One region of the Micromonospora sp. NPDC000668 genome, then DNA from elsewhere that is predicted to be linked to it. Evidence: riboswitches for the same ligand, from Rfam matches in the RefSeq annotation. Region 1 holds a riboswitch; each other region holds the start of a gene.

Region 1 (7,620 bases):
GTGGTGGCCACCCGCGGTCGGGTGGCCGGTCAGCCGGTGGCGCTCGGCCTGGGGCCGCTCGGCGTGCTCCCCGGCTGGCAGCGGCGGGGGGTCGGCACGGCGCTGATGCACGCCGTGCTCGGTGCGGCCGACGCCCGGGACGAGCCGCTGGTGGTGCTGCTCGGGCACCCCGACTACTACCCTCGGTTCGGGTTCCGGCCCGCCGTCGAGTTGGGCGTCACCCCGCCGCAGCCGTGGGGTCCGCAGTACTTCCAGGCCCGCCCGCTGGGCGCCTGGCGGGAGTCGATCCGCGGCGAGTTCCGCTACGCCGCCCCGTTCGACGACCTGTGAGCCGTCCGCTCATCCGGCGGCGGCGCGCCACCGACCTCGACGGATGCGTCGCGGCGCTGGCTCTGGTTCACCAGGCCGACCGGTACCCGCTGAACTGGCCCGCCGACCCGCACCTTTGGCTGCGCGAGCCTCGCCCGGTGCGCGCCTGGGTCGCCATCGACGACGGCGGGACCGTCGTCGGGCACGTGGCGGTGCAGCGGATGCCCGACCGGGCGGACGTGCCGCTCGCTCGGCCGACGGCCGAGGTGGCTCGCCTCTTCGTGCTGCCGGCCGCCCGTGGCATGGCGCTCGGCAGCGCACTGCTGGCCCGGACCCGGCAGTGGGCGGGCGAGCGCGGGACGGACCTGGTGCTCGAGGTGGCAGACGGCGACGCGGCGGCCGCCGCCCTGTACGAGCGCACCGGGTGGCGGCGCACCGGCACCAGCACGGCATCGTGGACCGCCCCGGACGGCAGCGCGGTGTCGATGCACCACTACACGTTGTCACACGACGCGACGCCGGAGCGTTAGGGCACCGCGACACCGCCTGGCCGCGCCGTCGCGTTCGCCCAGCTCACTGTGGTGATCATCCGCGCCATGCGAACATATGTACGTGTCGTCCGGGGCCAGCATCCTGCACGCCGACCTGGACGCCTTCTACGCGTCGGTCGAGCAGCGCGACGACCCGCGCCTGCGGGGGCGGCCGGTGATCGTCGGTGGCGGCGTGGTGCTCGCCGCCAGCTACGAGGCGAAGGCGCGAGGCGTACGCAGCGCGATGGGCGGCCAGCAGGCGCGCCGGCTGTGCCCGGACGCGATCGTGGTGCCGCCCCGGATGTCGGCGTACACGGCGGCCAGCCGGGCGGTGTTCGAGATCTTCCGAGAGACCACCCCGCTGGTCGAGGGGCTCTCCATCGACGAGGCGTTCCTGGACGTCGGCGGCCTGCGCCGGCTGGCCGGGCCGCCGGCCGACATCGCCGAGCGGCTGCGCCGGGAGGTCCGCGAGCGGATCCACCTGCCGATCACGGTGGGCGTGGCCCGGACGAAGTTCCTGGCAAAGGTGGCCAGCGGGGTGGCGAAGCCGGACGGGCTGCTGGTCGTCGCGCCCGACGCCGAGCTGGCGTTCCTGCACCCGCTGCCGGTGGAACGGCTCTGGGGTGTCGGCCCGATCACCGCCGCGAAGCTGCGGGAACGACGGATCCGTACCGTCGGGGAGGTGGCCCGGCTCGGCGAGGCGGCGCTGGTGTCACTGCTCGGCGCCGGTGCCGGTCGACACCTGCACGCCCTGGCGCACAACCGCGACCCCCGGGCGGTCCAGGTCGGCCGCCGGCGCGGCTCGATGGGCGCGCAGCACGCGCTGAGCCGTACGCCGCACGCGCCGGCAGAGCTGGACGCCATCCTGGCCGGCCTGGTCGACCGGGTCACCCGGCGAATGCGGGCGGCCGGACGGTCCGGGCGCACGGTGGTGCTGCGGCTGCGCTTCGGCGACTACACGCGGGCCACCCGTTCGCACACCGTAGGCAAGGCGACGGCGGACACCACCCCGCTGCTCGCCGCCGCACGGGCGCTGCTGCGAGCCGCACTGCCCGAGATCGACCGGCGGGGCGTCACACTGATCGGCGTCTCGGTGGGCAACCTGGACGACAACCCGGTCCAGCCCGAGCTGCCGTTCCACCACGACCCGGGGGCGGAGTTGGACGCCGCGGTGGACGCTGTCCGCGACCGGTTCGGGTCGACGGCGCTGACCCGAGCGGTGCTGCTCGGCCGGGAGCCGGGCGTCGAGATGCCCCTTCTGCCGGACTGACCGAAGGGCGGTCGGCCTGCGATCAGAGACACATCGCAGCAGGTCGGCGGTTTAGCGGCCGGCGGATGGGGTGACTCTTGAGAGGAACAGCCTGACAGGGGGGACCACCATGCCCGACGACACCAGCAACCGTCCGAGCCGCCACGAGCAGCGTCCCGGCGACCTGACCGACCCGCTGCTCTGGCAGCTCGCGGTCGACGTGCTCAGCGCACACGAGCCGGACGAGGACGGCGCCTGCGGCAACCTGCTCTGCGCCGGCCAGCCGTGGCCGTGCGCTGCTCGCAGGAACGCTGAACAGTCGCTCCAGCTGTCCCGTGGTGCGACAGACGCACCGGCCACAGCCTCTGCCGAGCGGGGCGAGGATGGCACCGCAGACGCTGACTGGTCGGCGACGGACGCTCCGGCCCCGCGCCGCGCCTGGTCGGCCGGCTCGCGTCCAGGGGCGGCCGCCTCGGCCGCCTGACGACCACCTGCCGGGGCACCCCTGCTCGACACACGCCTGCGGGCGCTCAACCGGACTCCGGTCGAGCGCCCGCGGGCTCGTGCGTCAGAGGCTGAGCCGTTGACCCGGGAAGATCAGACCCGCGTCGGCGCCGATCAGCTGTCGGTTGCCCTCGTACAGGGCCTGCCAGCCGCCGGCCACCCGGTGGGTCTGGGCGATCTCCGACAGCGTGTCGCCCGGCTTGACCAGGTACGTCTCGCCGCCCGTCGTCGGCGCGGTGCGCTGGTGGTTGCGGGTCGCCGGCTGCTCGCCGCGCGACGACCGCTCCTGCGGCTTGGTGGTCTTCGTCGACGACTTCCCGGTCGACTTCGTGGCGGAGCCGCTCGACGAGCCGCCCTTCTTGCCGCAGGTCGGCCAGGCACCGATGCCCTGCCCGTCGAGCACCTTCTCGGCGACGGCGATCTGCTCACCACGGCTGGCCAGGTCGGCGCGGGCGGCGTACTTCTTGCCGCCGTAACCGGCCCAGGTGCTCTGCGAGAACTGCAGCCCGCCGTAGTAGCCGTTGCCGGTGTTGATGTGCCAGTTGCCGCTGGACTCGCACTGGGCGATCGCGTCCCAGTTGACCGCGGCCTGGGCCGGGGCTGCCGGCCCGAAGAGGGCGACGGCCCCGGTGACCGCGCCGACGGCCAGCGTGCCGACGGCGACGCGGCGGGTGGTGACCCGTCGGTGACGGGGCGTGTATTCAGATGTCATGTGAGCTTCCTCCACGCCGACGAGGTGAGCTGTCGGGTTCGGGCCGAGGAGCCCGGCCGCGCGGTGGCGGCTTCACCCCGAGGTGACGTGCACCGAGGAACCTGGGTCCCCCGCTCCTGCCTGGATGACTGGCCGGCCGACCGGCGGCAGGATTTGGCGTACCGGTGGCGGTGTCCGCATCGGCGAACCTGACCGACGTTAGGCACCGTCGGTGACGATCGCCCACCCCCTGTGAACTTCTTCACCGGGGCACGCGGGGCGGTCCACGCAGCGGTTGCGGGCGACCGGAGACTGTGCAGTGACCATCATGGACCGTTTCCGACCAGGTCGTTGTCTCAGGCGACGTGGCGGAGCGCGGGAGTGTTCGCCCGCTGGGAGCGCGGGTAGCGGGCCACCGTGCGGCCCGGCCGGCGGAGCCCGTTGATCGGGCGGCCCGCCGGCCGGACGGGTCAACCGGTCAGAGGGTGCGGGCCAGCCGGTCGGCGAGCGCCCGGGTGAACCGGGCCGGGTCGGCAAGCTCGCCGCCCTCGGCGAGCACCGCCAGGCCGTACAGCAACTCGGCGGTCTCGGTCAGAGCAGCGGAGTCGCCGCCCTGCTCGTGCGCCTTGCGCAGCCCCGCGACCAGTGCGTGACCGGGATTGATCTCCAAGATCCGCTTCGTGGACGGGATCTCGTGTCCCATGGCCCGGTACATCTTCTCCAGGGTCGGGGTGAGATCGTGCGCGTCGCCGACGACGCAGGCCGGTGAGGTGGTCAGCCGGGACGACAGGCGGACCTCCCGGACGCTCTCTGCCAGCGTGGTGCCCAGCCAGTCGAGCAGTGCGGCGAACTCCTGTCGCTGCTGCTCACGCTCGGCCTCGGCCTGCTGCTTCTCCTCGTCGGTGTCCAGGTCGACCTCGCCCTTGGCGATCGAGCGCAGCGGGCGGCCGTCGTACTCGCCGACCCGCTCGACCCACACCTCGTCGACCTGGTCGGTGAGCAGCAGCACCTCGTGGCCCTTGGCCCGGAACGCCTCCAGGTGCGGGGAGTTCTCGATGGTGGCCCGGGAGTCGCCGGTGGCGTACCAGATGTCGTTCTGGCCGTCCTTCATCCGTGCGACGTAGCCGGCCAGGTCGGTGGGCTCGGCCGGGTCGTGAGTGGAGGCCACCGACAGGATCTCCAGCAGGGTGTCGCGGTTGTCGGCGTCGTCGATCAGCCCTTCCTTGACCACCGCGCCAAACTCGGTCCAGAAGGTGCGGTAGCGCTCGGGGTGGTTGACCTTGAGGTCGCGGACGGTGGCGAGGACCTTGCGGACCAGCCGGCGGCGGACGATCTGGATCTGCCGGTCCTGCTGGAGGATCTCCCGGGAAATGTTCAGCGACAGGTCGTGCGCGTCGACCACACCCTTGACGAAGCGCAGGTAGGTGGGGACCAGCGCCTCGCAGTCGTCCATGATGAACACGCGCTTGACGTAGAGCTGGACGCCGCGGCGGCCCTGCGGGGCGAACAGGTCCAGCGGGGCGTGGCTGGGCAGGAACAGCAGCGCCTCGTACTCGAAGGTGCCCTCGCCCTTCATGTGCACGACCTCGAGCGGGTCGGCCCAGTCGTGGCTGACGTGCTTGTAGAACTCGTGGTACTCGGCAGCGTCGACCTCGTCGCGGGACCGCGCCCAGAGCGCCTTCATCGAGTTGAGGGTCTGCACCTCGCTGGTGGCGTCCGCGCCGTCGGCGCCGGGCCGCTCGACGCTCATCCGGATCGGCCAGGCGATGAAGTCGGAGTACCGCTTCACGATCTCCCGGATGGTCCACTCGGCGGTGTAGTCGTGCAGGTTGTCCTCGGTGTCGGCCGGCTTGAGGTGCAGCGTCACCGTGGTGCCCTGCGGCGCCTCGTCGACCGTCTCGATCGAGTACGTGCCCTCGCCGGCGGACTCCCACCGGGTGCCGCCGGTCTCGCCGGCCTTGCGGGTCAGCAGGGTGACCCTGTCGGCGACCATGAACGCGGCGTAGAAGCCGACGCCGAACTGGCCGATCAGGTCCTGCGAGGCGCGGGCGTCGGCGGACTCGCGCAGCTGGCGCAGCAGCTCGGCGGTGCCGGACTTGGCGATCGTGCCGATAAGCCCGACCACCTCATCGCGGGTCATCCCGATGCCGTTGTCGCGCACCGTGAGGGTGCGGGCATCCCGGTCGACCTCGATGGCGACGTGCAGGTCGTCGGTGTCGGCGGTGAGGTCCTTGTCGACCATCGTCGTCAGCCGCAGCTTGTCCAGCGCGTCGGACGCGTTCGAGATGAGTTCCCGCAGGAAGACGTCCTTGTTCGAATAGATCGAGTGGACCACCAGTTGGAGGAGCTGACGCGCCTCGGCCTGGAACTCCAACGTCTCGGCCTGGTTGCTCACACCGTCTCCCCTTTTCGGCTCATGCGGAGGTTCGCGGAAAGGATACGAGCCGTCACCGGCGGGGCCGTGCCCGCGTCCGGGTCGTATTCCCGATCCGGGCCGCGCCGGCCCGTGACATAGCTGACTTTGTCTAACCGAAGTCAGCTAGATACCGTCGGGTCGACCACAAGGCGGCCGAGCCTGACCACCCACCGTTCCGCCAGAACAGCGGTGCGCGACCCCTGGAGCAGTCCCATGAAGATCGCTGGAAGCACCGCCCTCGTCACCGGCGCCAACCGCGGCTTCGGCCGGCACCTGGCCGCCGAGCTCCTCTCCCGCGGCGCGACCGTCTACGCCGGCGCCCGCAACCCGGACAGCGTCGACCTGCCCGGCGTGACGCCGGTCCGGCTGGACATCACCGACCCCGCCTCGGTGGCCGCCGCCGCCGCGCTGGCCGGAGACGTGAACCTGCTGATCAACAACGCCGGCATCGAGACCGGAACCAACCTGCTGGAAGGCGACCTGGACCTCGTCCGGCTGGAGCTGGAGACCCACTACTTCGGCAACCTGTCGATGGTCCGGGCGTTCGCCCCGATCATCGCGGGCAACGGCGGCGGCACGATCCTCAACGTGCTCTCCGCACTGTCCTGGGTGAGCTTCCCGAGCGTCGGGGCGTACAGCGCCGCGAAGTCGGCCGAGTGGTCGATGACCAACGCGCTGCGCGTCCAGCTCGCCGAGCGGGGGGTTCGGGTCGCCGGCCTGCACGTCGGCTACATGGACACCGACATGGCCGCCGCGGTCACCGCCCCGAAGTCCGACCCGGCGCTGATCGCGCGGATCGGGGTGGACGGCATCGAGGCCGACGCGTACGAGATCGTGACCGACGAGACCAGCCGGCAGGTGCAGGCCGGGCTCGCCGGCGGGGTGGCCGCGCTCTACCCGCAGCTTCCCTGAGTACGACACCACGGCCGTGATCGGGCCGCCGCCGGCTTCCCGGCGGCGGCCCGTCTTCGGGTACGCGGAGCGTCAGCTCGCCTGCAACGTCACGTCGTCGATCACGAAGCTGGTCTGCAACGAGGAGTCCTCGGTGCCGGTGAACGTCAGCGTCACCGTCTGCCCGGCGTACGCGGCCACGTTGAACGTGCGCTGGACGTATCCGGTGGCGGCGTTGAGGTTCGAGTACGTCGCCAGCGTGGTCGAGCCCACCCGCACGGTGAGCCTGTCGTACGCCGTGGAGCCGGTGGTCTCGGCGGTGTCGATGTGCAGCCAGAACGACAGCGTGTAGCTGGCACAGCCGGCCGGGACGGTCACCGACTGGGACAGGGTTTCGGTACGGGTGCTGCCGTACCCGTTGAGCCACGCCTTGTACGACCCGGTCCGGGCCGGCTGGCTGCTGGAGTTGGTGATCACGCCGGAGGACGCGGTCCACGGCGTGGTGCCGCTCTCGAAGCCGCCGTTGCCGATCACCTGGCCGCCGGCGCAGCCACCGGTGCCGGTCACCGTCAGCGTGAGGCTGGCGCTGCGGGTGACCGAGCCGGTGCCGGTGACCGTGATGGTGAAGGTGCCGGTCGCCGCGCTGGCCGAGGCGGTCAGGGTCATCGTGGCCGAGGCGCCGGAGGTCACCGAGGACGGGCTGAAGGAGACGCTCACCCCGCTGGGCGCGCCGGAGGCCGAGAGGCTGACCGACTGTGCGGAGCCAGCGGTGGTGGCGGTGACCACCGTGGCGGTGGTGCTGGCGCCCCGGGCCACGGTGCGCGTGGTGGGGTTGACCGCGACGGAGAAGTCGTTGGTCGGGGTGCCCCCGCCCACGGCGAGCTGCCACAGCGCGTACGCGACGCCGTCCGCGGACCGGTTCAGCACGGTGGCGCTGACGTTGGCGGTGGTGTCGCAGGCCCGGTGGTAGCACGGGTCGTAGGCGGAGTTGGCGGTGCCGCCCCACTTGGCCGCCTGGGCGCTGGTCTTG
Region 2 (7,620 bases), on a different contig from region 1:
GGTCGGAAGCGATCGCCGCGCTTTGGCTAGCTGTCGGCCCTCAGGCCCGCCTGCTTGTTCGCCTCGGCTTGTGGCAGTCCGGACGCTTGGAGCAGTTCACAGGCGACAACGCGTACTCGCGTGGCGACGACTTGTCCGGAGAACTCGACGCCTTCGGCGCACGCCTCGTCGACGTCTTTGATCGCCTGCTGTGTCCGTGTGCGCATAGGATCCGGGTCCCGGCCAGCGAGGACCTCGCGGTACAGGAGCCTCAGCGCCTGGCCGACGTGCTCGATCGACGCGGGAAGGCCGGCCGGCACTGGCTCACCGGCGCGTATGGTCGCCGTCGCCCATTGCACCATCTCGCGTGCGCTGGTGTAGGTGTTGTCGAGGTGTTCGGCGGCGTGCTGGTAGCGGCGCATCGTGCCGAGCCTTCGTCTCCGCCACGGTGAGAGGACCACGACCTGCTGCGCTGCGTCGACCAGCTCGGTCGTCGTCTTCTTTCGTTGCTCCTGTGCCGCGGAGAAGCACTGCAGGGCGTCCTCGGCCTGGTGAAGGTCACGGTGGGCTAGTGCCGTGGCGGTCTTGGTCAGTTCGCGGGCGAAGGCGTCCACCGTCGGACCGGTAGCGCGATGTACGACCCGCAGCGGGTTGAGTGGCAGGATCAGGTACGCGACGGCGATGGCGACCACTCCACCGACCAGCGCGCTCTCCGTGCGCGGCACAGCCAGATCCGCTCCATCCGCCACCGATCCCAGCAGCAAGGCTGTGCCTCCTGCCTGGGCCATGACGGCGCCGGTGCCCCGAAGCGCGACGGCCGCCGTGATGGCCAGTGCCACGACCACGCCGGTTTGTACCGGCCCCACCCCGAAGACCCGTGTGATCACATGCGCGACGACCGCCCCGACGGTCACTCCCGCAATGAACTCCATAGCTCGCCTGATCCGATTGCCGATGGCTCCCGCGATCGCGCCGACCGCGACGGCGGGCGCGAACAACGGCTGCGTATTGTCCAGCACGTCGCGGGTGAGGAACCAGGAGAGCTCGGCCGCCACACCCGCCTGCGCCGCGACGATCGCGTACGTGCGAAGGCGCTCGTACACATCCCGGCCCGTCCGCCGTCCAGTCTCCCGCGACGTACTCCGAAGCCGGCTGAACACCTCTCACCTCCGCGAGTCCATCGGCTGCCAAACGACATCGTCATATGCAACGTCGGCAAGCGCCGGAGGGGTGCGGCGTGACGGTCGGGTCCGGAAGCCAAGCGAGCGTTCGAACCTCGGCCACACTGCTCCCATCGCCCAGGCGCTGCACCAGGCGCTGCGGGTCGACCGGAGGAGGGCCGGTAAGTCGGAAGGCAGCGCGAGCAAGACCAGAGGCAAGCTGGGCAAGAAGTCCGGCAGCAAGAAGGGTAAGAAGCGGTCGGCGGACCGGGGCGGGGCCGGGGATGACCGGGGCTAATGGCACGCCAATGGCACGCGACATGATCGTTGACCTTGGAACGTCGAAGGCCCTGGTGGGGACTCACGTCCTGACCAGGGCCTATCGCTTGGAGCGGGTGACGGGAATCGAACCCGCACTGTCAGCTTGGGAAGCTGATGTTCTGCCATTGAACTACACCCGCAAGCGGCACCACTGTACCCGAGTCACCGAACCCGTGCACCCAGGTACCCCCGCGTGCCGGTCCACCGCACCGGCCTCGCCGCACGGGTCACGGACGATCACCCCTTGGCCGTGTACCGCGCGGCGTAGCTCTCCCGCGTACCACCGGTGCCGGCTCCGTCACGACGGAGCCGGCACCGGTGTCTTTCCCCAGGACCGGGTCGGTGGGCCGCGGTCAGGCAGCCGAACGCTGGACGTCACGGCTGCGACGGGCCGGGCGGGTCTGCGGTAAGGCGGTCTGCTCGGACGCCGCGGGCGGGGCGTGCGGGTCGAGCCAGACCTGAACGGCCGGCCCACCCGGAGCGCCACCCGGGACACCGGCGCTGTGCTGCTCGCGGCGGGCCAGCATCGCCACGTCGACGGTGAACTCGAACAGCCGCCAGTCGACCTGCGGGGCCGCCCGGGCACTGCGCGCCAACTGGGCCACCCGGGCCGGGTCGGTCACCGGCCAGGCGCGCCCCGCCACGTACGCCTCGTCGTCGCTCTCCTCCGGGGGGAACGAGTGCAGCGCGTAGCGGCCGTCCCGTTCGAGGTCGCGACGCTTGGGCGAGTCGACGATGAAGCAGAACAGCCCTTCGTCGGTGATGACCGGGGAGACCGGATGGACCCGGGGCCCGCCGTCGGCGCGGACCGTGGCCAGGTAGCCGAAGCCCGGCCCGTACTGCTGGAGGAGAACGCGGATCCCGTCGGCGAGTCGGGGCTCGTCGGCGGCGAAATCGGACCAGGAAGCCATGCACGCATTCTATCGAACAAATGTACGAGTAGCGACCTCGACGCGCTGGTCACCGGCACCGGATCTGGCCGTTGCCGCCAACGCCGCTATGGTGGTCCGATGCTGCTCTCCGACCGCGACCTGGTCTCCGAGATCAAGGCCGGCACGCTGGGCCTGGAGCCGTTCGAGCCCACCCTGGTCCAACCGTCCAGCATCGACGTACGACTCGACCGGCTGTTCCGGGTCTTCAACAACCATCTCTACACGCACATCGACCCCGCCATGCAGCAGGACGACCTGACCTCGGCGGTGGAGGTGCCGGACGGCGAGCCGTTCGTGCTGCACCCGGGGGAGTTCGTGCTCGCCTCGACGCTGGAGGTCATCTCGCTCGGCGACCAGCTCGCCGGCCGGCTGGAGGGCAAGTCGAGCCTGGGCCGGCTCGGCCTGCTCACGCACTCCACCGCTGGGTTCATCGACCCGGGCTTCTCCGGTCACGTGACGTTGGAGCTGTCGAACGTGGCGAACCTGCCGATCACCCTCTGGCCGGGCATGAAGATCGGGCAGCTCTGCATCTTCCGGCTCTCCTCGCCGGCCGAGCACCCGTACGGCTCGGTGGTCTACGGCTCGCGCTACCAGGGTCAGCGCGGGCCGACGCCGAGCCGCGCCTGGCAGAACTGGCGCGCCTGGCCCACCCGCTGACTCGGTAGGGCACGACGGACAGACGACGAGGGCCCGCCGCGACGGATCGCGACGGGCCCCCGATCATCCGGGATCAGCCCGGGCGGCCGTAGCTGTGGATCGGGCCGTCGTCGACCTTCTTCATCTTGACCGGTTGGCCGGCCTGCGAGGCGTGCACGACCCAGCCATTGCCCACGTACATCCCGACGTGGTGGATGTCGCTGTAGTAGAAGACCAGGTCACCGGCGCGCAGGTCGGCCCTGCTGACGTCCTTGGTCACCCGGCTCTGCTGGGCGGCGTTGTGCGGCAGCGACACCCCGGCCTTGGCCCACGCGGCCAGCATCAGCCCGGAGCAGTCGTACGAGTTCGGGCCCTCGGCACCCCAGACGTAGGGCTTGCCGATCTGGGCGCAGGCGAACTTGACGGCCACGCCGGCACCGCCGCCGGGGTAGCTGGCCGGGCAGGGCGCCGGACGCAGCGGACCGCCACCGCCGTTGCCGTACACCTTGAGGCGCAGCTTCTGCAGCCGGTCGATCTCCTCGTTGATCTGCTTCTTCTTCGCGGCCAGTTGGGCCTCGGTCCGGGTCAGCTGGGTCACCATCTCGTCCAGCGGCGCCTTCTGCCGGGCCAACTCGTCGCGCAGGTCGGCGACCTGCCGGACGTCCTGCTGCTGGTTGTGCGCGAACCGGTCGAGCATCTCAAGCTGACCGACGACCTCGCTGGGCGATCGGCTGCCCAGCACCGCGTTGACGGTGGAGACGTTCTCGCCCTTGTACGCGCGGACGGCGAGGGCGCTGACCTTGTCCATGGCAGCGTCGACCTGGCGCTCCAGTGGGGCGATCCGGGCGGCCAGCGCGTCGGCCTGCTTGCGCTTGACGGCCAGGTCGGCCCGGGTGGCGTTGTGTCGTTCGATGATCGGTTCGAGCTTGTTCCAGTCGGCGTCGATCTGGCGCTCGATCTCGGCGACAGACGGGTCCGCGTGGGCCGCCGTGGCGCTGCCGGTCAGGACGACGGCGACGCCGACCAGTGCGGCGAGAGCGGTGGTGAAGCGGGACCAGCGTGAGCGCGGCACGATCGACGTCGGGCCGGCTGACGCCGACCGCTCGGACGACGGCCGCGGGGCATGGAGTGCCACCGGGTTCCGTACTCCTTCTTCCTGACCGCCTACCGGGTTAGCTGACGGGTTCGGGCGGGAAGTTGGCGCCCTACCGCGATGGCCGCGGATTCACCCCGGGAAAACCTGGGTCCCCGGTTCGCTCGGAAGCGACTCGGCGGTGTCGGTCCGTCACCACCCGGGCTGGGCGGAACTGCTATCGGGCCGACGAATGACCAGAGTAGAGACGGCTGTTACCGATCCGCAACCCGTGCGGCCGTGACACTCCGTACCGGTTGGAAGGGGTCACGGACCGTACGCGAAAATTTCTTTCCGACCGCTTCGATAGATGGAAAGGTATTGACGCGAGCTCCCGGGCGGCGCGAAGGTGACCTCACCTGCACCCGCGATATCTAGGGGGTTCGATGCACCATTCAGCCCTGTCGACCGGCCGGCGCGCACTGCTCGCCGTCGCCGTGGTCGCCGCCGCGACCGCGGTGCCGCTACCGTCCGGCCCGGCCGTCGCCGCGCCCGTCGCCGACCGCCAGCAGCAGTACGCCGCAGCGGCGGCCGAGTACGGCGTGCCGGAGAGCATCCTGCTCGGCGTGTCGTATCTGGAGTCCCGCTGGGACACCCATCTCGGCACCCCGAGCACCAGTGGCGGCTACGGCCCACTGCACCTGACCGACGCCGCTCACGTCACCACGCTGCCCGCCGGTGGCCACGTCGACGAGGGCGAGGACCCGCGCGGCGACGAGTCCCGGCCGCTGACGGTCACCGCGCCCACGGTGACGGGATCACGGCAGGCCCCGCCCGCGGCGGCGGCGCTGCAGACCCTCCAGGCCGCGGCAAGCCTCGTCGGAGTCGGCGCGCAGACGCTCCGCTCCGATCCGGCCGCCAACATCCGGGGTGGGGCCGCGCTGCTCTCCTCGTACCAGAGGGATCTCGGCGGCCCGGTCGGTGCGGTGAGTGACCCCGGTGCCTGGTACGGCGCGGTAGCCCGGTACTCCGGCGCCGACACCGAGGCCGCCGCGGCGGCCTTCGCCGACGAGGTGTACGACCAGATCCGCGTCGGCGCGAGCCGGCGGACCGACGACGGCCACCAGGTCACCCTGACCGCCCGGGCGGTCAGCCCGGACGCCGGTGTGCTGCACCGGCTCGGGCTGCGGCGTGCGGAGCGGCCGGACGGGCTGGAGTGCCCGGTCCGCCTCGCCTGCGAGTGGATTCCCGCGCCCTACGAGAAGTACGGGCCGGGTGCCAGCGACTACGGCAACCACGACCTGGGCAACCGGCCGGCACAGCAGAAGATCGAGTACATCGTCATCCACGACACCGAGGGCTACTTCGCGCCCAGCGTCGACCTGGTCAAGCAGGCGGACTATCTGGGCTGGCACTACACGCTGCGCTCGGTGGACGGCTACGTGGCCCAGCACATCAAGGCCAAGGACATCGGCTGGCAGGCCGGCAACTGGTACGTCAACGCCAAGTCGATCGGTATCGAGCACGAGGGCTTCGCCGGGCAGGGCACCTGGTACACCGAGGCGATGTACCGCACGTCGGCCAAGCTTGTGCGGCACCTGGCGTTACGGTTCAACATCCCGCTCGACCGCCAGCACATCATCGGCCACGACAACGTGCCCGGCACCATCGCGGCGAACGTCGGCGGCATGCACTGGGACCCAGGGCCCTACTGGGACTGGTCGCACTACTTCGACCTGCTCAAGGCCTCGTTCCGGACCACCGGCACGGCCCGAACCGGCCTGGTCACCATTGACCCGGACTTCGCCACCAACCGGCCGGCCTTCTACGGCTGCAACCAGCAGCCCCCGGGTGTACCGACCCCGGTGCCGCCAGCCGCGCCGTGCCCGCTCCGCGGCTCGTCCGCGGTGCTCCTGCGCAGCGCGCCCAACCACGACGCACCGCTGGTCAACGACCTCGGTGAGCGCCCGGACGGCTCACCGGACACGATGTACATCTCCGACCACGGTGCCCGCGCCTCGGCTGGCCAGACGTACGCGGTGGCGGAGGTCCGCGGCGACTGGACGGCGATCTGGTACCTCGGCCAGAAGGCCTGGTTCCACAACCCCGCCTCGGCGCCGACCGCGAAGTGGGCCACGGGCTTCGTGGTGGCGCCGAAACGCGGGAAGGCCACCATCCCGGTCTACGGGCGGGCCTACCCGGAGCAGGACGCCTACCCGGCCGGGGTGCCCTACCAGGCCATCTCGCCATTGCAGTACACGTTCGCCGCCGGGCAGCGGTACGCGGTAGGCGGGATCCTGCCGAGCGAGTACTACCGCGCGACCACCTTCGACGGGTCCTCGCCTGGGGACTGGACGGTCGTCCGCGGTGACCTGCGCTACGTGCAGGTCCAGTTCGGGCACCGGATCATGTACGTCGATCTGGCCGACGTGCAGCTACTGCCGTCCCCACTGGGCGCGCCCCGCTGAGAACCACGACGGCCCCCGGTCGCTGACCGGGGGCCGTCGTCGTGCGCGATCTGGATCAGGGTCTGCGGAACCCGGCGACCGGCATGTTGTTGATGCTGGCCACCTGCACCGGTTTACCGGCGCGTGGCGCGTGCACCATCTGGTCGTTGCCCAAATAAAGGCCGACATGGTGCAGGTCGCTGAAGAAGAAGACCAGGTCACCCGGACGGGCGTCGGCCCGTGAGATGGCCTTGCCCTCGTGCCACTGGTCACCGGTGTGGTGGGTGAGGCTGATCCCGGCCGCCTTGTAGGCGTACTGGGTCAGACCCGAGCAGTCGAACGAGTTCGGGCCGGTGGCGCCCCAGACGTACGGCTTGCCGATCTTGCCGCAGGCGGTCCTGATCGCGGTGCGGGCCTTGTCGCTGACCACGCCGTTGATCGTCGGGCAGCCCGCGGTCTTGACCGTGGTCTTCGGCAGGGACGCCTCAAGCCGCTTGATCTCGACGTCGATCTGCTTCTTCTTGGCCGCCAGGTCGTTCTGCTGCTTGGTCTGGGTGACGATCAGCGCGTCGAGCTTCTGCTTCTCGCCGTCGTACTTGGCCCGCACGGCCAGCACGCCCTCGACCTCCTTGCGCTCCTGCGAGGCCAGCCGGTCGAGGACGGTGAGCTGCTCGGTGAGCGTGTCCGGCTTGGCGCTGACCAACAGGGCGCCGATGTCGTGCGACGGGCCTGAAATGTAGTACCGGGAAGCGAGGTCACCGACCCGGTTCAGCGCCAACTCACTCTGCAGCGCCAACGGCTCGATCTTCTTCTGCAGGTCCCCCGACTTCTTCCGGTTGACCTTCAGCTGCGCTCGCACCTTGTTGTACTGCTCGATGGTGGGCTCCAACTGCTCCCACTGCTTGTCGATCTGCGCCTCGATCTCGTCGACCGAGGGTGCGGCCTGCACCGGCGCGGTGAGGAGACCGGCACCGACGGCTGCGGCGGCGACCAGGACGAGTAGACGGTGGGCGACCCGGCGCAGACCGCCCGGCCGAGCGGACAGTCCAGGGGCCTGACGATGAGGGGGCATG
Region 3 (7,620 bases), on a different contig from region 1:
GCGCGACCGGTCGTCGCCCCCACGGCTTGTACGTGGAGAGCACCGTCGCAATGATCATCAGGCTGGTCGACACCGCAGGTGCGATCACCAGGTCGGCGCGGTCCCGGGCGGGCAGGGCGACGCCCAGCGCACCGGCGTGCCGCAGGTTCGGGGTGAGCAGGAACAGCACCAGGCCGACCATCACCGTGGTGATCACCAGCTTGGTCAGGACCCAGCGGTAGCGCAGCAGGCCCCACGGGGTGAGCACTGCGCTGGCCACGCCGACCAGCCAGACCAGCACGCTCAGCGGAGCGAACAGCACGGTGCCGACCAACGCGGCGGCCGGGTAGACGACGGCCGGGTCGGCACCGCGCAGCGCCGCGACGCCGAGGGTGAGCAGCACCAGGTCGGTGCCGAGCCAGCCGAGCGACGTGACCAGGTGCAGGGTGAGCAGCGCCTTGCGAGCGCTGGGCGGTAGTCGACGCATACGAGCGATGCTGCCGCCGGACCCGGCCGGGGTCGTCCGACCGCCGGCGACATCCGGGGTACGCCCGCTGACGTACTCCGGCCGGCGCCCCGCTCAGCGGGGCGCCGGCCGGGTCGGGTCAGTACACCGACAGGTGTACGTGGTTGGTGTGGTCGCTGGACGGGTCGCCACCCGCCCCGCTGTACGACTTCCACCCGCTGCTGGGCAGCCAGATCTGCCGGTACCAGATCACGTACAGCACGGCGAGCCGGTCGGCGTTGCGGATGAAGTAGGCGGCCAGGTTGTTGCCGTACGTCTTGTCGCCGCCGGTGGCGTCCCCGCCGAAGCCGTTCGTCTGCGCGGCGAAGTCGCAGGCCCGGCCCTTCGGGTGTTCACCGGAGCCGCCGGAGCGGTGGCAGGACACGTACCGGGTGAAGCCGGCGGCCTTGGCCTGGTTGAGCGCGTGCAGGGTGCGCGGGGTGATGCAGCCGGTGGCCGGGGTGGGGTCGTTGACGCTGCACGACTCGGACGGCCAGGAGCCGTCGGAGTTGCGCGGCGCGGCCTGGGCGTTGGCGGCGGAGGTGCCCCGGTTGGAGCCGCTGTCGGCCGTGGTCTGGTTGGTGGTAGCCACTTTCAGGGCCCGTTCGGCCTGGTCCTTGCGCTTGGCCATCACGGTGACCTGCTTGCGCTGTTCGCGGATCTCGCCGTCCAGGGCCACCCGGGTGCGGTTGGCCTCGTCCTTGGTGGCGAGCAGTTCGCGCAGCACCCGGTCCTCGTTGGCGGCGACCGCGTCCAGCGCGGCGGCCCGGTCCATGAAGCCCTCCGGGGTGTTGCTGTTGAGCAACGCCGACATCGTGCCGAGCCGGCCGGTGCGGTAGGCCACCCCGGCGATCTCGCCGACCTTGCCGCTGCGTTCGGTCAGCTCGGTCTCGGTGGTCTTCAGTTGGGTGGTGAGCTGCTGCTGCCGCTGGACGGAGGTGTCCAGGGCGCGCTTCGCGTCCAGGTAGCCCTTGCTGGCCGCCTCCAGTTGGGCCCGCAGCGCCGGGGTGCCACCCTCCTCGTCGCCGTCGGGTGCTGCGGCGGCCCGCAGGGCGGTCTGGGGAGCGGCCGAGGCGGCGCCGGCCGGGAGTGCGACGCCGAGGGCGAGCATCGCGACGATCAGGGCCGCCAGTCGGGCGGCGGGCGGTCGTGCTGGTGCCACTACGCATGTCCTTCCGTCAGCCGCCGACCGGGTTAGCTGACGGGTTCGGGACGGAAGATCCCTACCGCTGACGCGGATGCACCCCAGGAACATGGTTCCCCGGTTCGCCCGCTCGGGCGATTAGGCGGCGGCCGCCACCGGCGCCGTTAGGGCGCCGCCGGGTGGAGGCCGGGACCGAGCCTACCGGGGCCGGTGGGACTGATGCAGCCGATGTGACGGACGGTGCGTGCGTCGTCACGATAAATTCGGGCGAAGTTGAGGAAAGCTCCAGAAAAAGGCGTTACCACCGGATCGAACCGCAGGCCCCGGGGGCGGCGCCGGGCTCGATCTGCAACGTCGCGTGCTCGATCCGGAAATCCTCATGCAGGGCGGTACGCGCCGCGGTGAGCACCGCGCCGACCTCCGCGTCGGGCGCCATCGTCAGGTGTGCGGAGGCCACCTCCATGCCCGAGGTGAGCGTCCAGACGTGCAGGTCGTGCACCTCGACCACGCCGGGCACCGCGGCCAGCCGGTCGTGTACGGCGGTCACCTGGAGGTGTTCCGGGGCGGCCTGCACCAGGATGCGGACCGCGGCCCGCCCCAGCCGCCAGGTGCGCGGCAGGATGAACACGCCGATGGCGACCGCGACGAGCGGGTCGGCCCACCACCAGTCCGTGACCTGGATGAGCAGCGCCGCGCCGATCACGCCGAGCGAGCCGAGCAGGTCGCCGAGCACCTCCAAGTAGGCGCCCTGGAGGTTGATGCTCTCCCGGGCACCTGAGCGGAGCAGGGCGAAGGCGGCCAGGTTGGCGAGCAGGCCGAGCGTGGCCACCGCGAGCATCGGGCCGGCCAGCACCTCGTGCGGGTCGCCGAACCGGCCGATCGCCTCGATCACCACGTAGACCGCCACGCCGGAGAGCAGCACGGCGTTGGCCAGTGCGGCGAGCACCTCGAGCCGGTAGAGCCCGAAGGTGCGCTGCGGGTCGCCCGTGGTCCGCTGGGTGGCGGTGATCGCGGCGAGCGCCATCCCGATGCCGAGCACGTCGGTGAACATGTGCCCGGCGTCGGAGAGCAGGGCCAGTGAGCCGGTGTGGAAGGCGGCCACCGCTTCGACCACCATCAGGGCGGCGAGCAGCCCGAACGCCGTCCAGAGTCGGCCCCGGTGCTGGTGCGCGGCGTTGGCGACCGACGCATGGTGGTGGTCATGACCTGCGCCCACGAAACCACCCTCCGCCGTCGGTCCGGATTTGGTCAAATGTATGCGCACATCGCTATGTATGCAAGTGTAAGGCCGACGGTCGCCCGGTGGGGGCTACCGCCGCAGGTCAGCCGATCGGGTCGATGGTGGTGAGCCGCTGAGTGGCCCGGGAGAGCGCGACGTAGAGGGTGCGCACGCCCGCGCCCGGATCCGCCCGGATCTCGCTCGGGGCGACCAGCACCACCCCGTCGTACTCCATGCCCTTGGCCTCCAGGCTGGTCACCACCTGCAGCCGCGGCGCGCCGAGCACGCCGAGCCAACCGGCGACCTCGTCGCGGCGGGGGACCGGCGTGATCACCCCGACCGTGCCCTCGACCTCGGCCAGCAGGCCGGTGGCCGCCTCCACGATCGCGGTCTCCAGCGCGGTGGGGGGCACCACCAGCTCGACCGGATCGACCCCGGTGGAGCGGACGGCTGTCGGCAGCAGCAGGTCGGGGTAGAGCCGGCGGATCTCCGCCGCTGCCACCGCGAAGATCTCCGACGAGTTGCGGTAGTTGGTGGTCAGCGTGAAATCGTGCCGCTTGCGCCGGCCCAACGCGTGGTCACGGGCCCGGTCCAGCTCCTCCGGGTCGCCGGTCCACGCGGTCTGCGCCGGATCGCCCACCACGGTCCAGGAGGCCAACCGGCCGCGCCGGCCGATCATGCGCCACTGCATCGGCGAGACATCCTGTGCCTCGTCCACCACCACGTGCGCGTACTCCCGATAGTCCGCCGGACGCTCCCGGGCCGACGCCCGGGCGGCCCGCTGCCGGTCGGCGAAGGTGCTCAGCTCGCGAACCCCGCCAGCGAGCTGGAACGGGTCGCGCCGCGCCCGGGCCGGCTGTGCCGGCTTGCCGAGCAACGCGTCCAACTCGTCCAGCAGCGCCACGTCGGCGATGGTCAGCCCGGCGTCGTCCAGGCTCTGGTACGCGGCGCTGAGCAGCCGGATCTCCGCCGTGGAGAGGATCCCGCCGGCGTACCGGTGGAGCCGGTCCGGCCGGGCCAGCCAGCCGAGTACGTGCCGGGGGTGCAGCCGCGGCCACCACGCCTTGAGGAACTCCCGGAACTCCGGCCGCTCGGCGATCTCCGCCTCGAACGCCGGCTGCTCCGGCAGTCGGAGGTTCATCCGCCGGGCCTGCGCCCAGAGCGCGGCGAAGACCCCGTCGAAACCGGCCCGGCGTACCTCGTTGCGCCGGGCGCCCCGGTGCAGCACGCGGTCCCGGATCCCGTCCAGCTCGGCCCGGTCCAGCCGCAGCAGTCCGCCCCGGTAGAGCAGCCGCAGCTCGCCCGGACCGCCCGGCACCGCGTCCCGGACCGCCCGCTCCAGCACCCGGCGCATCCGCAACGAGCCCTTCACCGAGGCCACCTCGGGCGGGTCGGTGCGGGTGGCGGTCATCCCCGGGAAGAGGGTGCCCAGCGAGTGCAGGGTCGCGGTGTCCTCACCGAGCGAGGGCAGCACCGAGGCGATGTACTCGACGAAGACCGAGGACGGGCCGACCACCAGGATGCCGCCGCCGGCGTACCGGCTGCGGTCGGAGTAGAGCAGGTACGCGGCCCGGTGCAGGGCCACCGCCGTCTTGCCGGTGCCTGGGCCGCCGGCGACGATCGTCACCCCGGAGCTGGGCGAACGGATCGCCTCGTCCTGCTCCTGCTGGATGGTCGCCACGATGTCGCGCATGCCCCGGCCGGTGGCCCGGGACAGGGTGGCCAGCAGCGCGCCGTCGCCCACCACCGTCATCCCCTCCGGGGCGGCGGTCGGGTCCAGCAGGTCGTCCTCGATCCGGGTGACCCGCTCGTTGCGGGACTGGATCGTGCGGCGGCGCACCACGCCCTGCGGCTGGGCCGGGGTGGCCTGGTAGAAGGCGGCGGCGGCCGGCGCCCGCCAGTCGACGACCAGCGTGGTGGCGTCCTCGTCGCGGATGCCGAGCCGCCCGACGTGCAGCACCTGTCGGTCCCGCAGGTCCAGCCGGCCGAAGACCAGCCCCTCGTGCTCGGCGTCCAGGGTGTGCCGCCGCTGCGCGGCGTGGAAGACCATCGCGTCGCGCTCGACCAGCGCGCCGAACGTGCCCACCCGGGCCATCCGGTAGCCGTCCCGCTCGGCGCGGACCGCCGATTGCCGTAACTCGGCCAGTCGGGCGTACACCCGGTCGAGGTGCCGTTGCTCGACGGCGATCTCCTGCTCCAGGGTGGTCTGGTCGGTCAACGCACGCTCCTTCGATGTCGCCGGCAAGCGGCGCGAACCGCGCGGGCCAACCGCAGAAGGGTACGGCCCTCGGCCAGGCCCGCCGCGCCCGAGGTGCGGGAACGTGGTCAGGCACCCGCCCCGATGACGCTCGCGTCGCTCGCGGGTGGCGACGGCTCGGCGAGCACCTGGCGCAGGACGCCGGTCAGCGCTGCGTTCACCTCGTCCGGACGTTCCATCATCAGCATGTGCCCGGCACCCGGGCAGACGGTCAACTCGGTGGCCGGCAGGACCTCGGCGATCGACTCGGCGCACGGCGGTGGGGTCAGCCGGTCCCGGTCGCCGACCAGGGCGGCCGCCGGCAGGTGGGCGAGCGCGGCGAGGGTGTCCAGCCGGTGCTGGGTGCCGATCGAGGCGCGGAACCCGCCGATCGAGCGCAGCGAGGCGCGGGCCACCGCCGAGGTCACCAACCGGATGTCGGCCGGCTCGCAGCGGTCGCCGAAGAGCATCCACCGGATGCTCGGTTGCAGAGCGCGTAGCAGCGCCCGGGGCGGTCGCCACGAGCCGCACCGGGCCAGCACTCCGGCGCCGGTCGTCTCGGCCAGCCGGATCAGCCGGGCGATCCGCGGCGAGAGCCCGTAGACGGTGTGCGTGTGCCCCTCGGCGGTGGTCGAGACAAAGACCAGGCCGGCGGTGCGGGCCGCGAAGTGCGCGGGGTGGCGGTGTGCGTACTCCATGATCGTCATGCCGCCCATCGAGTGCCCGACCAGGACGACCCGCCCGACCGGCGCCACCGCGTCGATCACCGCGGCCAGGTCGTCGCCGAGCTGGGCAAGGGTGGCCGTGGGCAGCGCCATGCAGCTGGACCGGCCGTGCCCCCGCGCGTCATAGGTGATCACCCGCACCGCGCCGCCGGCCGGCTCGGTGAGCGCGTCGACCTGGCGGTGCCAGCTGCGCCCGTCCAGTGTCCAACCGTGCAGCAGAATGGCGGTGACCTGGGCATCCGTCGGCCCCGTCGCCTCGACGTGGAGCCGCACCTCATCAGGCAGACCGACCTCGAACCGCTCCGGCATCGCCACCTCCCCAGGGCCGTCCGGTACCACGAGCACCGGGATACCCGGCGGTAACACCGGCTACCCGCCATCGCACCACGTCAATCGCGTCCGTGTGAACATTCCCGACCGCGCCCGTGGCAGCCCGGCTCGGGCCAAGCTGGACGGCATGGGGTCGTCGGGGGCAACGCCCGGCCCGCCGCTGGGCGGACCTTCCGCACAGGGGCGACAGGCCGGGGGTACGCCCCGCGCCGCGCTGGCCGAGCTGCTCGCCGGTAATCGGCGGTTCGTCAGCGGCCAGCCGGTGCACGGTCACGACGTGACAGCCGCCGCGGCTGCCGCATCCGGCGACCAGCAGCCGTACGCCGTGGTGCTCGGCTGCATCGACTCGCGGGTGCCACTGGAGGCGATCTTCGACCAGACCTTCGGTGCGATCTGCGTGATCCGCACCGGCGGGCACGTGCTCGACCGCGCGGTGTGCGGCTCGATCGAGTACGTGGTCGGCCAGCTCGGCGTACCGCTGGTGATGGTGCTCGGCCACGAACGGTGCGGCGCGGTGGAGGCCGCGGTGGACGCGCTGCGCAGCGGGGTGCGTCCCGGTGGCTCACTCGCGCACCTGGTGGACGAGATCGCCCCGGCGGTGACCGAGGCGGGGCTGAACGATCCGGCGGTGCATCCGCTGGCGATCCGCCGGCACGTCCGGCGCACGGTACAGACCCTGCGCGCCGACGACCTGCTGGTGGGGCCGGTCGCCGCCGGCCAGGTCGCCGTGGTCGGCGGGCTCTACGACCTGGCCACCGGTGAGGTCGCCCTGCTGGACCCGGCCTGAACCCCGGTCAGCTCGGCGGGGCCGGACGCGAAACCGCCCGCCGGGAACTCCCGGCGGGCGGTTTCCGATGATGCGGTGGGGGAGGGCTCAGCCCTCGAAGACGCCGGCCGCGACCAGGCGCTTCTCGGTCGCCTCCCAGCCGTCACCCGGGTGGGTCTCGGCCAGGTTGTTGATCTCCGCCCGGATCTTGGCGGCGTGGCCGGCGGCGGCCAGCACACGGATCTCCTCGACGAAAGCGTCGGAGTCGGTGCGCAGGTGCGCGGTCTTGCCGTTGGTCAGGTTCCGCACGTAGGCGTGCTTGCCGCCGTTGAGCGGGATGAGGTACTTGAACTCGCCCAGCACGCTGAGGGCGCCACCCTGGCCAGCCTGGCCGGCCCGGACGGACGCGCGCGCGGTCTTAGAGGTGTTGCTCGCCACGGAGGTACTCCTTGCAAGACGTACGGGAGGACTGGACGTCCGGGGGCTGTGTGCGGGGCGACACTGGGTCGGCCCGCGAAGGTGAAACGCGGCAGAAGCCGCCGATGGAACTGTACATGACCACGACATCATGCTGGTCGTCGCGGTGTCCTGAGGGGTAACGGAGACCACCCGTCCGGCTATTCCGACCGGCGATTTTTCCGATTCCCTGGCGCAACATCCGTCACACAAGTCATCATGTGTTGCAGCAACCACCTGGGTGGACGAGGTCGTAGGGG
Region 4 (7,620 bases), on a different contig from region 1:
CCACGGCGGTCGCGTCGAACGGTGACGAGAAGACGGTCAGACCGCGCGCACGGGCCCGCTCGAAGATCGGGGCGTGCCACTCGTACGGGGTGTGCGCCCGCTCGTAGAGGCGGTACAGGTTCTCCCCGCCCCACAGCTCGTGCCCGCTGGAGATGCGGAACGCCGGGGTGTCGACGTCGATCGTGATCGTGTCCGGCCGGTACGTCTGGAGTTTGAGGGCGTGCGCCCCACTCTCGGCCACCGCGTCGACGATGGCCAGCGCCCGGTCCAGGTCGCCGTTGTGGTTACCGGACATCTCGGCGACCACGAAGGGTCGCTCCCCGGCACCGACCGCGTGCGGTCCGATCTTGATTGTCGCCGTCATTCCGACCTCTGCTCAGGTACGCCCGCACCAAGGTGCGGTGGTGCTGTCGTCGTCCACCCGGCGGGCGGAAGACCTGAAAAACCAGGGCGCCGGCAGCCGACCCGGCTCCCGGCGTGGTGTGCGGTGGAGGCGGTCACGGCAGGCGGCGCCCGACCAGCGCGTCGCCTCGGTCCGCGTCGCCGACCGCGAGCCTGTCGCCCGTCCCCGTCGTGGACTCGGCCGGTCGGCTCGGATCCTCGTCGGCGACGGCCGGCCCGGCACCGTTGTCGGCGCCCCCCGCAGGGCCGGACCGGCGCAGCCGGCCCGCGACCCGGTGCGCCTGCCGCAACGCCGAGTACGCCAGGTAGTCACCGCGACCGACCAGGCGATGCTTGAGCCCGGCCACGCCCGGTGGCACCGGGTAGCCACCGGTGGGCAGGTAGCGGCGGTAGTGCTCGGCCACCCGGTGGAAGAAGGCCCGCCGCAGGTGCGGGTGCAGCCGATCGTCGTTGCCGACCACCACCAGAAGGTGACTGATCATCAGCTCGAACAGCTCGGCCCGCAACTGCTCGTCCGGGTGCCGCAGGCGCAGCCAGTCCATCAGCCGCTCGTACTGGGCGAACGCGTCGAAATGTCGGCCGCTGCGGGTGGAGGTGATCGCACCCTGCCGACCCTGCCGGTACAGGTAGCAGACCTGGTCCAGCACGGAGATCTTCTCCGCGCCGATCAGCAGCGGGTGGCTGAACGGGATGTCCTCGTACCAGCCGGGGTAGAACCGCAGCTCCAGCTCGTCCAGGAAAGCGCGGCGCACCACCTTGTTCCACGCGGTGTGCTGCACACGCAGCAGTTGCGGCTGGTCGGCCAGGCGGGCCACGCCCGGCATCCCGCGCAGCAGGTGGCTGCTCGCGTCGACCTCACGCCGGCCGTCCTCGTGCACCCGCAGGTGGTCCAGCATCAGGACGTCGGGCTGATGCTGGCGCAGCCGGTCCAGGACCGCCGGGATAGTGCCCGGCGGCAGCCAGTCATCGCTGTCGACGAACCAGACGTACCGGCCGGAGGCCACGTCGAGGCCGGCGTTGCGGGCCAGGCCCAGGCCCACATTGTGGTCCAGGTGAACGACCCGGACCCCGTCGCGGCCGGCGGCGTAAGACCGCAGCATCGCGCCGCAGCCGTCCGGGGAGGCGTCGTCGACGGCGATCAGCTCGACCGCGCCCGCCTCGCTCGCCGGTACGTCGGCCCGGATCGATTCAAGGCACTGGTACAGGTACGCCTCGACGCCGTACACGGGCACGACGATGCTCAGCAGCGGTGCGTGCGTCGGCTCATTGACCACGCCGCCACCTTCGACGGTCCGGGTGGCCGGCCTCGGAACCTGACGTGGCCGACGAAGGTGGAATCCCTGAACTCCCGCGGAGCGGAAGGTTAACGCCGGCCGCCCCGCGGGGCCCGGAGCCGGGGCGGCCGGGACGGTCCGCCGCGCGCCCGCCACCCGTGGGACACGTCCGATTCACCCTGGAGTAACCCGGTAGGGTGCCCCGGTGCGGCCCTGCCGGGCCGCCGTGGGCGTCGCCGTTGCGCCGTCCGACGCCACGCCGAGGAGGAGACGCACGTGCTGGTGATCCTGCGGAGCGCCGGGACCTCGGCATGACGAGCACCGTCGCCGAGCCGGAGGTCCGGCCCGCACCCGTCCCGGCCCGGCTGCCCTCGCTGACCGGGCTGCGCTGGATCGCCGCGTTGCTGGTGTTCGGCTTCCACGCCGGCACCATGCGGATCATCGCGGAGCCGGACTACAAGGCCGTGGTCGACGCCCTGTTCACCCTCGGCCTGTCCGGGGTGCAGTTCTTCTTCATTCTCAGTGGCTTCGTACTGGTCTGGTCGGCCCGCCCCGGCGACTCCCGGCGGAGCTTCTGGCGGCGCCGGGTCGCCAAGATCTATCCGAACCACCTGGTGCTGTGGGCGGCGGCGCTGCTGGTCGCCTGGTGGTTCGCCGATCCGGTGCTGCCGGCCGCCGCGCTGGAGAACCTGCTGCTGCTGCAGGCCTGGGACCCTCGGCCGGGTTGGTTCTACAGCATCAACACGGTGAGCTGGTCGCTGTCCTGCGAGTTCTTCTTCTACCTCTGCCTACCGCTGGCACTGCCGCTGCTACGCCGGTCCCGGCCGGCACTGCTCTGGACGCTGGTCGTCGCGTTGCCGCTGCTGATCCTTGCGCTCTGGCCGGCCCAGCACCTGGTGCCGGAGCCCAGCCGCTGGTGGTTCACCCAGGTCTTCCCGCTGGCGCGGTCGCTGGAGTTCTGGTTGGGCGCGGTGGCGGCCGAGTTGATGCGTCGGGGCCTCTGGCGGGGTCCCGGGTTGACCGGAGCCAGCCTGATCTTCGTGGCCACCTGGGTGGCCGCCGCGCAGTGGATCCGCGCCGAGCTGTGGACCACCCTGCTCGCGGTGGCGTATCTGCTGGTGATCACCGCCGCCGCGGACGCGGACGTGCGGGGGCGACGCTCACCGTGGCGGTCCCGCCCGCTGGTGTGGCTCGGCGAGGTCTCGTTCGCCTTCTACCTGGTGCACGTGCTGGTGATGACGAGCGTGCTGCGCTGGACCGGGGACTGGGGTACCGGCTTCGGCGGCTGGCGCGGCCCGGCGGCGGTGCTCGGCTTCCTGCTGGTGAACCTGATCCTCGCCGGGCTACTGCATCGTTTCGTCGAGACCCCGATGATGCGCAGGCTCACTCCGCGCCGTTCGGCCCGCCCGGCGGCCATTCCTCGACAGCGAGCAGGCGGCACCGAAGCCCGCGTCGCTGAAGCCAAAGCCGCTGAAGCCCGCGACGCCGAAGCCCGCAACGAGGCCGGCGGGGCGAGTAAAGCTCGCGAGCGATCGACCTACGCCGACTCGCGCTGACAGCGTCCACTCTGGTCGGCGCGGCGCGGGCCGACACGCCCGTCGTCGATGCGCCTGGTCGGCCACGACGGTAGCGTGGGGACGTGCTTTCGGTCGCGCTCACCTGTCCGCTGTGGTGGGTGGCGCGCTGGGCGACACGTGTGCTGACCAGCCTCGCCGTTGTCGCCGCCCTCGCGCTCGGCGCCGGCACGTCGCCCGCCTCGGCCTACGGGCTGTCGGCGTTCAGCCCCGGGTCGGTCGCGCCGTCGGGTCGGCCCGCCCCGATGGATGACACCGTGCACACGACGCCGATCGCCGCCGAGGAGGCCGCTGAGCAGCCCAGCCCGACGCGGTCGAGCGACGGGCAGGCAGCGCCCCTCGGTGGCGAGGCCGCCGTCCCCGCCGACGCGGCCCCGGTGCTCGCGGCCGGCGCCGACCGGCTACCCCGCGCGGATGGCCCGGCCAGCCGCGCGCCCCGAGCCCCACCCGGGCGCTGAGCCACCGGGACGAGCGTCCCGCCGCCGCGCCTGTCGACTCATCAGCTCCACACCCGCCGGACCCGTGGCCCCGCCGCAGCCTGGGTGGCCCCGTGCGGATCCCCATCGCATCGCTCTCTCCCCGAGGTGCCCACCATGGAGACCGTCGTCTTCTACCAGTTCCTGACCGAGGTGCCGCAGGCCGTCGCCATCTGGTCGGCCCTGTTCCTGCTGGCGCTGACCGTGCTCGCCGTGCTGGTCGCCCGCCCGGAGCGGGACCGGCCGGCGGTCGACCCGACTCCGGCGCCCACCGCCCGGGAGGTGGCCGCCGCCGAGGCCGCCGACCTGCGCCGGTACGCCGAGGAGGTGGCCGTCGCGGCGGCCGGCGCGGCGCAGACCGCCCGCCGCCGACGCGCGGACTGGCTGGCCGCTCAGGAGCAGGTGGAACGCGCGTGGGCCGGGTACGACGAGGCGGACACCGCCGCCCGTCGGTTCGCCGGCGCCGCGGCACTGCCCACCCCTCGTACTCCTCGTACCCCCGCCGAGTACGCCGCCCGGGAGCGCTATCTGCATCGCGCGGCGATGGCGGCGTACTGGCGCGGCGACCTGTCCATGCGGCAGCTCGCTGACGTGTTCGGGCAGCGGCACGGCTGGGACCCCCGCCGGCACCCGGTTGAGCAGGAGGTGCTGCTCAACCGGGCGGTCCGGGACGCGAGGCTCGCCGACTACCGGGCCGCCGCCGGGCGGGAACGGTCGGCCTGGCGAGACGCGGAGCTTGCGGCCTCCTCGGCCCGGGCCCTCACCGAGGAGGCGTACACGGCGGCGGCCCGGCTGCGTCCGAACCGGCTGCCGGCGCGTCGGACGATGACCGCAGTGCTCCGTCCGGCGGCCGCGACGCGCTGGCGGCCGGCCCGGGTTGGCTGAGTCGTCAATTAGGCCGTGAGCCCGGTCACACTCACTCGAAATCGGGCGGACGGCTCGATCGGCAGCATTGTTCCCACGAATTCGAGGCCATTGCCGACGGCCTGTCCGGTTGTCGCCCGCAGGCGCCGCCGTAACCGGTTGTCCCATCGAGTCGCGTCAGCGGCAATACGCGCAGAAATTGCTGCGACAGTTCAGGTTTACGCAGGTGAACCTGGCTTGGCAGGGTGCGGAGCGGCCAGTAGTGTCGTCCCGTCCGGTGCGGTAACCGATCGCAAGAGGCGACGCCGCGCTGACCCGCTTAATCGTGATCAACGAACCGGGGACCCACCAGTAAGTCCGGGGTGAATCCGCGAGCCACGGCCCGCGGTAGGGCGATCTTCCCGCCCGAATCCGTCAGCTAACCCGGTAGGCGGTGTCGGAAGGAGTTCCATCGTCGTGCAGCAACTCTCGACCCCTCGATTGTTCCCCCGCCTCCACGGCGCCGCGGTACCCCCGCTCATCCGTCCAGTGACGGTGAGCTGACCCCCGGGTCACCGCCTCTTCCGCCCGGCCGCGCCGGGCATTCCCCTGAGCGGTTCATCATCCGCGGACCACGGTCCGCGCGCTGGCGCCTGCCCGGATATCGGTCCGGCCCCGGTGTGCCGCTCTCCCCCTGATCCGTGGAGGACCCCGTGAAGCACACCCTGAAGCGTCAGCTCCGCCGCCTCACCACCGAGCGTCCGTACCAGATCGTCACCGCCTCCGCTGCGGCCCTCGTGATCGCGACCACCACCGGTGCTCTGTTCGCCGGCGCCGACGACGCCCCGGCCAGCCAGCACACCGCGACCACGGTCGCCGAGATGCGCAGCGACTCCGTTGCCTCCCGTGGCGAGGCGCGTGCCGCGTCCCCCTCGGCCAGCACCGCGCCGACCACCGCTGCCCCCGCGCCGGCCACCAAGGGCGCGTCGCCCGCCGCCAAGGCCAGCAGCAACCCGGACCTGACCAGTAAGCCGAAGCCGCCCGCGACCAAGGTGCTCGACTACGACTACCAGGTGCAGAACACGTACTTCAACTGTGGCCCGGCTGCCACCCGCAACGCCCTCAGCGCCGCCGGCATCGACCGCACCCAGGATGAGCTGGGCGCCGAGCTGGGCACCACCGAGATGGGCACCAACTCGGCCCTGGACACCACTCGGGTGCTCAACGCCGAGGTGAAGGGCTCCCCGTACCGGACCCGGATGTTCGCTGGCACGCCCAGCCCGGCCCAGATGGACCAGCTCCAGGCCGACGTGGTCAAGGCGATCACCGACGGCCGCGGCGTGGTGGCCAACGTCGCCGGCGACGCCACCGACACCGACGGCGGCTGGCACTCCTACGGCGGCGGCCACTACATCGCCGTGGTGGGTTACAAGGACAACGGCCGGACCGTGCGGATCGCCGACTCGGCCAACGCGGCCGACCCGTCGTACTGGATCACCACGATCAACCTGGCCAACTGGATCGCCACTCGGGGCTACTCCGCCTGACCCGGGCGTAGCCGCCGCGGGCGCCGTCCCCCACAAGGGGCCGGCGCCCGCGGCGTCTCTGTCCGTGCGATCAGTAGCTGATGAAGCCGTACAGCGCGAGGTGGTTCGACTTCGTCCCGCTGACCGTGTGGTCGATGCCGGACGGCTGCACGCTGCCCTTCACGAAGAGATAGTCGATCTTGCTGGAGCCGCTGGTGGCCTTCGACCCGTAGCCGGTCATGCCGTACCCGCCCAGCGTGCCGGGCGCGATGCCAGTGCGGTTCGCGTCGATGCCCACGACGCGGATCGTGGAGGCGTTCAGCAGGCTGGTCGCGTCGGCACCGAGGTGGATGCCGCTGTTGGCGATGCCCCGGTCGCCGTCGCCAGCGCACGCGTTCTGCCGGTTCTCCTGCGGTAGGTGCATCGTCGCGGCGAACACGCTGGTGCCGGTGGCCTTGATGGTGAACCGGGCCGCGATGGCGCTGGTCCGCTTCCACTTGTAGTAGTCGGTGCTGTCCGGGTCGCTGTTCGGCGGCTTGTACAGGGTGCACCCGGCGCCGTTGGCGTAGGCCGTGCCGGGCTTGAGCCAGCCCGCGCTCCAGTACTTCGAGATGTCACCGGCGGCGAGGCTGAGCGTCCGGGTGTTCCAGATGATCCCGTTGGTCTGCTTCTTTTTGAGGTCGCCGAGCGACTGCGAACTGCACTTGTGCGTGCTGCCCCACGGCTCCGGGTCACTCCACGCCACGATCGCACCGTAGGTGCCTGCCGGGTAGCCGAACTTGGCCGACAGTTGGTCGGCGTACGCCTCGGCCTGGCCGGTGCCGCGCACCTGCTGCACGATCAGGATGTCGGGTGCCACCACGCCACTGGTGCCGGTGCGGCCGGCGTCGTCAACCAGGATCGAGGTCAGGTGGTCCGGCCCGGAGATCCGGGTGCACGTCCCGTCGGAGTTGTTCACCACCAGGTTCTCGATGTTGTTGTTGTAGACCCGCAGGACCCGGTCGGCCGCCGCGACCGCGGTGGCGCCCTGCGTGGGGCTGGTTGACGATGTGCCGAGCGCGGGAGCGCTGGGCGCGGTGGCGAGTGCGACGGCCGCCAGGGCCGCCACCAGTGTTGATCGATGCCTCCTGCGCACGGTCGACTCCTCTCCACGGTGGGCTCGACGGGTGGCTGGGCCCGTCCAGGCGCCGAACTCTACAGTGGATCTTCCCTGGTCGCGGTCCCCGCGCGCATCGGCAGTGACGACTCTCGTACCTGGGGGCGAACCGTGGAAGACTGCGGCCGTGGTGGATGAATCAGGTGGCCGGACAGGCCGCGGGCCGATCCTGTTGCTGCTGCACGGGATGGGGGCGACCGGAGACGTCTGGCTGCCCTGGGCCCCACTGCTGGAGCAGCACTGGCCCGGGCGGTGGCTGGCACCGGACCTGGCCGGTCACGGTTGGTCGGCCCCGCTGCCGTCGTACTCCTTCGAGGGGTTCGCCGAGCGGATCGCCCACGGCCTGGCCGCCGACGACCGGATCGTCGT

Evidence for each region. A riboswitch is a leader RNA that binds a small molecule or an ion and turns the genes downstream of it on or off. The one in region 1 is predicted to bind cyclic di-AMP.
Region 2: linked by a shared signal. The riboswitch ahead of ACFY29_RS14665 (NlpC/P60 family protein) and the one ahead of ACFY29_RS27680 (transglycosylase family protein) in region 1 are both predicted to bind cyclic di-AMP.
Region 3: linked by a shared signal. The riboswitch ahead of ACFY29_RS08325 (coiled-coil domain-containing protein) and the one ahead of ACFY29_RS27680 (transglycosylase family protein) in region 1 are both predicted to bind cyclic di-AMP.
Region 4: linked by a shared signal. The riboswitch ahead of ACFY29_RS21035 (C39 family peptidase) and the one ahead of ACFY29_RS27680 (transglycosylase family protein) in region 1 are both predicted to bind cyclic di-AMP.

Annotation. Positions count from the first base shown of each region.
Region 1 covers NZ_JBIAYP010000006.1:55,826-63,445, reverse strand. Annotated here, with positions in the region: gene ACFY29_RS27700 (GNAT family N-acetyltransferase) at 1-330, shown strand, start outside; gene ACFY29_RS27695 (GNAT family N-acetyltransferase) at 327-839, shown strand; gene dinB (DNA polymerase IV) at 922-2,109, shown strand; gene ACFY29_RS27685 (hypothetical protein) at 2,219-2,572, shown strand; gene ACFY29_RS27680 (transglycosylase family protein) at 2,657-3,304, opposite strand; cyclic di-AMP (ydaO/yuaA leader) riboswitch at 3,304-3,473, opposite strand; gene htpG (molecular chaperone HtpG) at 3,762-5,678, opposite strand; gene ACFY29_RS27670 (SDR family oxidoreductase) at 5,913-6,611, shown strand; gene ACFY29_RS27665 (M28 family peptidase) at 6,684-7,620, opposite strand, start outside.
Region 2 covers NZ_JBIAYP010000002.1:1,091,782-1,099,401, forward strand. Annotated here, with positions in the region: gene ACFY29_RS14645 (aromatic acid exporter family protein) at 27-1,082, opposite strand; tRNA gene ACFY29_RS14650 (tRNA-Gly) at 1,527-1,600, opposite strand; gene ACFY29_RS14655 (pyridoxamine 5'-phosphate oxidase family protein) at 1,814-2,371, opposite strand; gene dcd (dCTP deaminase) at 2,471-3,049, shown strand; gene ACFY29_RS14665 (NlpC/P60 family protein) at 3,123-4,163, opposite strand; cyclic di-AMP (ydaO/yuaA leader) riboswitch at 4,176-4,312, opposite strand; gene ACFY29_RS14670 (N-acetylmuramoyl-L-alanine amidase) at 4,547-6,568, shown strand; gene ACFY29_RS14675 (NlpC/P60 family protein) at 6,624-7,620, opposite strand, start outside.
Region 3 covers NZ_JBIAYP010000001.1:1,793,764-1,801,383, reverse strand. Annotated here, with positions in the region: gene ACFY29_RS08330 (hypothetical protein) at 1-466, opposite strand, end outside; gene ACFY29_RS08325 (coiled-coil domain-containing protein) at 585-1,646, opposite strand; cyclic di-AMP (ydaO/yuaA leader) riboswitch at 1,652-1,783, opposite strand; gene ACFY29_RS08320 (cation diffusion facilitator family transporter) at 1,927-2,844, opposite strand; gene ACFY29_RS08315 (HelD family protein) at 2,951-5,065, opposite strand; gene ACFY29_RS08310 (alpha/beta fold hydrolase) at 5,173-6,117, opposite strand; gene ACFY29_RS08305 (carbonic anhydrase) at 6,212-6,925, shown strand; gene ACFY29_RS08300 (hypothetical protein) at 7,013-7,342, opposite strand.
Region 4 covers NZ_JBIAYP010000004.1:41,356-48,975, reverse strand. Annotated here, with positions in the region: gene pseI (pseudaminic acid synthase) at 1-364, opposite strand, end outside; gene ACFY29_RS21055 (glycosyltransferase family 2 protein) at 498-1,676, opposite strand; gene ACFY29_RS21050 (acyltransferase family protein) at 1,988-3,232, shown strand; gene ACFY29_RS21045 (hypothetical protein) at 3,316-3,708, shown strand; gene ACFY29_RS21040 (hypothetical protein) at 3,844-4,611, shown strand; cyclic di-AMP (ydaO/yuaA leader) riboswitch at 4,897-5,038, shown strand; gene ACFY29_RS21035 (C39 family peptidase) at 5,283-6,116, shown strand; gene ACFY29_RS21030 (hypothetical protein) at 6,187-7,230, opposite strand; gene ACFY29_RS21025 (alpha/beta fold hydrolase) at 7,379-7,620, shown strand, end outside.